Regions from separate parts of the Nonomuraea sp. NPDC004702 genome, predicted to be linked through region 2. Evidence: riboswitches for the same ligand, from Rfam matches in the RefSeq annotation. Region 2 holds a riboswitch; each other region holds the start of a gene.
What was found. Region 2 has a riboswitch for cyclic di-AMP ahead of ACWEJ6_RS33700 (CHAP domain-containing protein). Riboswitches for the same ligand answer to the same signal wherever they lie in the genome.

Region 1: linked by a shared signal. The riboswitch ahead of ACWEJ6_RS07845 (CHAP domain-containing protein) and the one ahead of ACWEJ6_RS33700 (CHAP domain-containing protein) in region 2 are both predicted to bind cyclic di-AMP.
Region 3: linked by a shared signal. The riboswitch ahead of ACWEJ6_RS17665 (C40 family peptidase) and the one ahead of ACWEJ6_RS33700 (CHAP domain-containing protein) in region 2 are both predicted to bind cyclic di-AMP.

The regions. Positions count from the first base shown of each region.
Region 1 is NZ_JBSGCE010000004.1:190,875-193,064, reverse strand. It holds gene ACWEJ6_RS07855 (glycosyl hydrolase family 18 protein) at 1-372, opposite strand, end outside; gene ACWEJ6_RS07850 (luciferase domain-containing protein) at 615-962, shown strand; cyclic di-AMP (ydaO/yuaA leader) riboswitch at 1,223-1,360, shown strand; gene ACWEJ6_RS07845 (CHAP domain-containing protein) at 1,375-2,094, shown strand; gene ACWEJ6_RS07840 (TetR/AcrR family transcriptional regulator) at 2,146-2,190, opposite strand, start outside.
Region 2 is NZ_JBSGCE010000034.1:30,877-33,066, reverse strand. It holds gene ACWEJ6_RS33705 (Gfo/Idh/MocA family protein) at 1-640, shown strand, start outside; cyclic di-AMP (ydaO/yuaA leader) riboswitch at 758-895, shown strand; gene ACWEJ6_RS33700 (CHAP domain-containing protein) at 909-1,604, shown strand; gene ACWEJ6_RS33695 (class I SAM-dependent methyltransferase) at 1,659-2,190, opposite strand, start outside.
Region 3 is NZ_JBSGCE010000012.1:112,579-114,768, reverse strand. It holds gene ACWEJ6_RS17670 (C40 family peptidase) at 1-549, shown strand, start outside; cyclic di-AMP (ydaO/yuaA leader) riboswitch at 900-1,063, shown strand; gene ACWEJ6_RS17665 (C40 family peptidase) at 1,194-1,676, shown strand; gene ACWEJ6_RS17660 (hypothetical protein) at 1,881-2,190, shown strand, end outside.

The DNA of each region.
Region 1 (2,190 bases), on a different contig from region 2:
GGTCACGGCCACGTTGTCGGTGGAGGCGTTCCAGGCCAGGGCCACGCTCGTGTCCGTGACGCCGGTCGAGCGCAGGTTGCCCGGCACGGACGGCGCGGTCGTGTCGCTGCCGCCGCCACCGGAGACCTTCCACAGCGCCGCCACGTTCGGCGGCTCCCAGCCGGGCTGGGAGGTGTGCGCCTGGAGACAGACGTAGTCGACGCCGTTGTAGGTGACGACCGTGCCCGCCGTGTAGGCGGTCCACGGGGCCCAGGCCGCCGCGTACGCCACCGTGCTGGCGGAGGCGAGCGCCGGGGCGGCCACGGCCGCGGTGAGGGGCAGGGCCAACGCCGCCATTCCCGCCAGGACCTTGCTCAGAATGGTGTGTTTCATGTCGCTCCGACATCCGTTGGGGGGTGTGTGGGGAGTGGGATGGGAGACTTCTGGGGAAACTATTAGGAAAGTTTCCTTTAAGTTGTGAATCGACGGTAGCTTCTGCCTGGGGGAGCGTCAATACGTATCGGTCAGGTGTCCGTAATCGTGCCGGTCAGACCCCGGACGCGCCCGTTCACGAGGGGATAACGGTTCAGGAACGGGGGCTGACGGCGGGGTGAGCCGTGGCTCAGCATTGGAGCGTGGCAGGAATCTCCGCCTGGCGGCGGAAGCCCACGCGACGCGGGCCCTACGTGGTCCGCGCGGTCGCGGAGTTACGGTCCTGGCCGTCGCTGAACGTCAGCGGCACCGGTCAGCAGGTCACCTTCGCCGTACACGGAACCGAGATCCTGCGCCTGGCCGGCCGGGACGAGATCCACGTACGGCTCACCGCCCCCGCCATCGGCCGCCTGGAGCCGTACCTGCGGGCGTGCGACCAGGTCCATGCCTGCCGCGACCGCGCCTGGGTCGCCGTACAGGTCGACGCCGAGCCCGATCTGGAATTGTTGCTGGCGCTCACGAGTGTGGCGATAAAGGCGCACGTGGCGTGAAGCGATTCGGTGCGTAGCGTTTCTCCCACGCAGCGTCGAATGCATTGCCTCCATTTGCCTGGGAATTACTCGCCGGGTAGCTTGGTTGTACACAGCCGAACGGGGAGTCGTCCCAGGTAGGGATGGCATTGCCTGGGAATTACCCAAGCGGGACCCGTGTTGTACAGAGTCGATGCGGAAATCCCCGCATCCGGGCGTCGCACATATACCTTCAGGCCCTTTCCCGGGCCCGGGAAGACGATGCGTCAGCCCTTTGCCTGACCAAGAGACCGCTGAATCCGCCTGTGCGCGGAACCGGGGACCCATGTGTCCAATGGGGTGAATCGGCACCGTGGTGCCGTAGGGCAGCTTCCCGCCCGAACCCGTCAGCTAACCCGGCAAGCGGCACGGAAGCTCAAGGAGTAACACCCTCATGGCCAAGCACCGTCTTCACCGTGCCTACAAGCTCGACCTCGCCAAGATCGCTCTCGGCGCGACCGCCGTCGCCGGCGTGCTCGGCACGCACGCGGCAGTGAACGCCGACACCACCCACGCCACCGCCCACACCGCCACCCAGACCGCCAAGGTCGCCGGCGTGGCCGCCCAGCCGCTCGTCGCGCAGCACCGCGCCGCCGACGAGAGCGCCAAGGGCAAGGTCAACGTCACCGCCGCCCAGGTGCTGGCCACCGCCCGCGCCCAGGTCGGCACCTCCGAGGACGCCAACGGCGGCGGCACCAAGTTCCAGAAGTGGTACGCCGACTCGCAGCGCGCCGCCGAGACCGCCGCGCGTGACGGCGGCAACCGCGCCATGTACCTGAACGCCCCCTGGTGCTCGATGTTCGTCTCCTGGGTCGGCGAGCAGACCGGCGCCCGCCCGCAGGTCGGCTGGGACGCCTACACCGTGACCCACGCCAAGTGGTTCGCCGCCAACGACCGCTGGGGCACCGAGGCCAAGCCGGGCGCCGTCGTCTTCTTCTCCTGGAGCGGCAGCAAGAGCCTGAACGACATCCAGCACGTCGGCTTCGTCGTCAAGGACAACGGCGACGGCACGATCTCCACGATCGAGGGCAACACCGGCAACGGCAAGGTCGAGCAGCGTGTCCGCCCGACCTCCCAGGTCGTCGGCTACGGCTACCCGTCGTACGCCGCCTGATCCTGCCGAGCGAAGAGCGCACTCCCCGCGGGGAGTGCGCTCTTTCGCGTTTCAGGGCCGCCGGTGCCGGTGGATCAGGACCGCCGCGGCCTGCCC
Region 2 (2,190 bases):
CGAGCGCATGGTGGCGCTGGCCCGCGCGGCCGGGGTCTTCCTCATGGAGGCCATGTGGATGCGCTTCAACCCGCTCATCCAGCGGGTGGCGGCCGATCCGCGCTTCGGTGAGATCCGGTCGGTGCGGGCCTCGTTCGGCTTCGCGCTGCCCTACGACCCCGCCCATCGGCTGTGGGCGCCGGAGCTGGGCGGCGGGGCGCTGCTCGACCTGGGGATCTACCCGTTCGGGCTGGCCCAGCTGCTGCTCGGCATGCCCGCGGAGCTGCGGATGGCCGGCTCGCTGGCGCCCAGCGGGGTCGACGCCGAGGCCGGCGGGCTGCTGCTGTACCCCGACGGGCGGCGGGCCCTGGTGGACGTGTCGCTGCTGGCGCATCACGCCAACGACGCGAGCGTGGTGGGCACGTCGATGCGGGCCGACATCCTGGCGCCGTTCTGGGCGCCGCGGCGGGTGCTGCTGTCGGGGCCGTCGATGGAGACGGAGGAGCTGGTGCTCGACCCGGCCGACAACGGGTACGCGGGCGAGCTGCGCGAGGTGCGCGCGGCCACGATCGAGGGCCGCACGGAGAGCGAGATCATGCCGCTTGACGAATCCCTTGCCATGATGGGGCTTCTGGCCGAAGCACGGGCCCAACTCTCCTAGCTGGACCTTTAGCCACTTGCCTGGCTCTTGCCCGATGTATTACCTTGTGGGGCATCTCGCGGCAGACGTCCGGTTTGTCCGGCTTTGTCCAACCATCGCAAGACATTTCACAGGATCGTCCTGTGACCGCTGAATCCGCCTCCGGGCGGAACCGGGGACCCACGTCCTTTGGGGTGAATCGGCACTTCGGTGCCGTAGGGCAGCTTCCACGTCCGAACCCGTCAGCTAACCCGGTAAGCGGCATGGAAGCAAGGAGTCAATGCCCTCGATGGCCACGCACCGTCCCATCCGTGCCCCGAAGATCACCTACGCCCACGCCGCGCTCGGCGCGGCCATCCTCGCCTCCGCCATCGGCGCCCACGCCACCGCCGCCGCCGCCGACAGCGCCGGCCCGGCCGCCGCGGCCGGCCACTCGGCCGTCGCGCCGCAGGCCGCCGCCCAGACCCGCAAGGCGGAGGAGACCCAGGTCAACGTCACCGCCCAGCAGGTCCTGGCGATGGCCAAGGCCCAGGTCGGCACCTCCGAGAACGCCTACGGCGGCGGCACCAAGTTCCAGAAGTGGTACGCCGACTCCAAGCGCGCGGCCGAGACCATCGCCCGCGACGGCGGCACCCGCGCCATGTACCTGAACGCCCCCTGGTGCTCGATCTTCGTCTCCTGGGTCGGCGAGCAGACCGGCGCCCGCCCGCAGGTCGGCTGGGACGCCTGGACCGTGGCCCACGCCAAGTGGTTCGCCGCCAACGACCGCTGGGGCGCCGAGGCCAGGCCCGGCGCGGTGGTCTTCTTCTCCTGGGGCGGCAGCAAGAGCCTGGACGCCATCCAGCACGTCGGCTTCGTCGTCAAGGACAACGGCGACGGCACGATCTCCACGATCGAGGGCAACACCGGCAACGGCAAGGTCGAGGAGCGCGTCCGTCCGAAGTCGCAGGTCGTCGGCTACGGATACCCGCAGTACGCGAGCTGACCTCCGCCCGCTCCGAGCGCGCGTCCCGCACGAGGGACGCGCGCTCGCCGCGTCTCAGGGCCGGACCGCCGCCAGCGAGTAGAGGATCGGCAGGTGCGAGTCCCCGAACGGGAACCGGTACCGGCCGTCCGCGCCCTCGGGCAGCAGGCCGCGCGGGTCGAGGTCGGTCTCGACGTGCTCGCCCAGCTCGGCCACCGTGAACCCGGCCCGCGCCGCCGCCGTGACGATCTCGCCCACCGAGTACGGGTACTCGACCGCCTCGTGGGTCCCGGTCACCACCGCGGCGTCGGCGTACGTGCCGGTCACCGTCTCCCGGTGGGCCTGGCCGCCGCCGTAGGGCCAGTCGGCCACCAGCGGGTCGAGCGAGGCCACCGTCTGGTAGGCCGGATGCAGGTCGACCAGCACCAGACGCCCGCCCGGCCGCAGCGCCATGGCCGCGCCGCGCATCCAGGCGTCCAGGTCGCCGATCCAGCACAACACGCCGTACGTGGCCACCGCCACGTCGAAGCCGCCGGCCAGCTCCGCCGGCAGCCGCTGCGTGTCGGCCTCCACGAACGTGGCCGCCAGCCCTGCCCTGGCCGCCAGC
Region 3 (2,190 bases), on a different contig from region 2:
AAGGGGCTCAAGGCCGAGCGCGACAACGCCGAGACCGCGCTCGCCGACGCCGACAAGGAGCGGGACGCCGTCCAGCGGGAGCGGGCCGAGGTGCTGAAGCTGGTCGGCCAGCAGAAGAAGCTCCTGGACAAGCTGGGGGCCTACAACCCGGGCAATCCCAACAGCACCGGCATCAAGTACACCGGTCCCGCCTCGGGCAGCGCGGCGGCCGTCCTGAACTTCGCCTTCGCCCAGGTGGGCAAGCCGTACATCTACGGGGGCACGGGCCCGCGCGGCTACGACTGCTCAGGGCTGACGCAGGCCGCCTGGCGCGCCGCCGGCGTCTCACTGCCGCGTACGACGTGGCAGCAGTGGGCCTGGGGCGCGAGCCGGAAGGTGGACCTCAAGGACCTCCAGCCGGGTGACCTCATCTTCAGCGAGGGGCTCGGGCACGTCAGCATCTACGCGGGCGGCGGCAAGATCGTCCATGCGCCGCAGACGGGCGACGTCGTCAAGGTCGTCCGCCTCGCCGACTACGGTCGCCCGCTCGTCGGAGCCATCCGCCCCTGACTCGGCCCCCGCCCGAAATCTCGGGCGGCTTCGGCATGCCCGTGAGCGCTGCGGCGAAAGGGGCAAACGGGGCGAAAGGGCCCTGACAATCAGCTGTGCCGGGAAGTGTGAGAAGGGTCACAAAGCGGTAATGGAGTCCTGAGGTCCAGCAGGGGTTTCACCCTTTACTTGCACCTTTATCTGATCTTTACAGGCCGAGTCTCCCTTTGCCAAATCTTGACCCCTCGGCGTAGTTTCTGGCGTCGCGGTCAGCAAGCCATGCGCACCGCGGATCGACATCGGAACCCCGATGCGGACCAGATAGAAATCCAGCGGTCGCCGCCGATATCCCCGTTCAGGCACAACCATCGGGCGGCGACCTGCCGAGTCCGTGCAGCCAGGAGGCACGGAGCCGGGGACCCAAAGATCCCGTCATCCCCCGGGATCAGGGGTGAATCGGCGCGTCTTCGCGCCGTAGGGCGACTTCCAGGCCCGAATCCGTCAGCTAACCCGGTAGGCGTTCGTGGAAGACACAAGGAGAAATCCTGTCTACCTCCCTGCATAACCCCCGTCTGTCCCGTCTTGCCCTGAGGGGCGTCGCACTCACGATGACCGTGACGGCCGGAGGTGCGGTTCTCCATGCCGTGCCGGCCGGGGCGCAGACGGTGAGCGAATCGGCCGCCAGGCTCACCGCGGTGTCCAGCACCGCCAAGGCGGCCACTGCGAAGTCGGCCAGGTCGGCGAAGACCGTCAGGTCTGCCAAGTCGGCCAAGGCCGCGCGGCAGGCGTCGAAGGCCCGCAGGGCCGTCGCCGTCGCCAAGCATCAGGTCGGCGACCCGTACCGGTACGGGGCCACGGGCCCTGGTGCGTTCGACTGCTCCGGACTCGTCCAATACGCCTGGAAGAAGGCCGGGGTACGACTCCCGCGCGTGACGAACAGCCAGTTCGCCCGCATCAAGCGCAAGGTCTCCTGGCGCAATCTCAAGCCGGGCGACCTGATGTTCTTCAACGGGCTGGGCCACGTCGGCATGTACGTCGGCCACGGCAAGATGGTCCATTCGCCGCGGACCGGCGAACGGGTGCGCATCGACAAACTGGGCGGATGGCGGAAGTCGTCGTTCGTCGGCGCGGTGCGTCCCGGCGCGTGACAACGGGCCCCGCCCGGACCCTCCCCGGTCCGGGCCGGGGCCTGTCGCATGCCCGGCCCCGAGCAGGACCCGGTCCGGCGAAGGGCCCGGCTCCGCGACGGGATCGGTCCGGCGGAGGGGTCGGCTCCGGGATGGGATCGGTCCGGCGGGGGGGTCGGCCTCGGGAAGGGGCCGGGAGGGGCGTGGGCCTACTAGCATCGGGCCGTGTCCTCGCAGGTGCGTCCGTCCCTTCGCGGTCCGCGGCTGCTCCTCTCGGTCCTGCTGCTGTCGACGGCGGTGCTCGTGGTGGCCGACGCGCCGCCCGCCGCCGTCCTGCCCGCCGGGGCGCGCGGGTTGTGGAGCGACGGCGGTCAGGTGGCCCGCGGCGCGCGGTCCGTGGTCGTGGGGCACCGCGCGGAGCCCGGCGTGCTCGCCGATCTGGCCCGCCGCGCGGATCTCGCCGGACGGCGGGTGTCCGCGGTGCTCGGCCGGCCGGTGCGCGCGCTGGTCGTCGTGCCGGACTCCGACGCCGAGG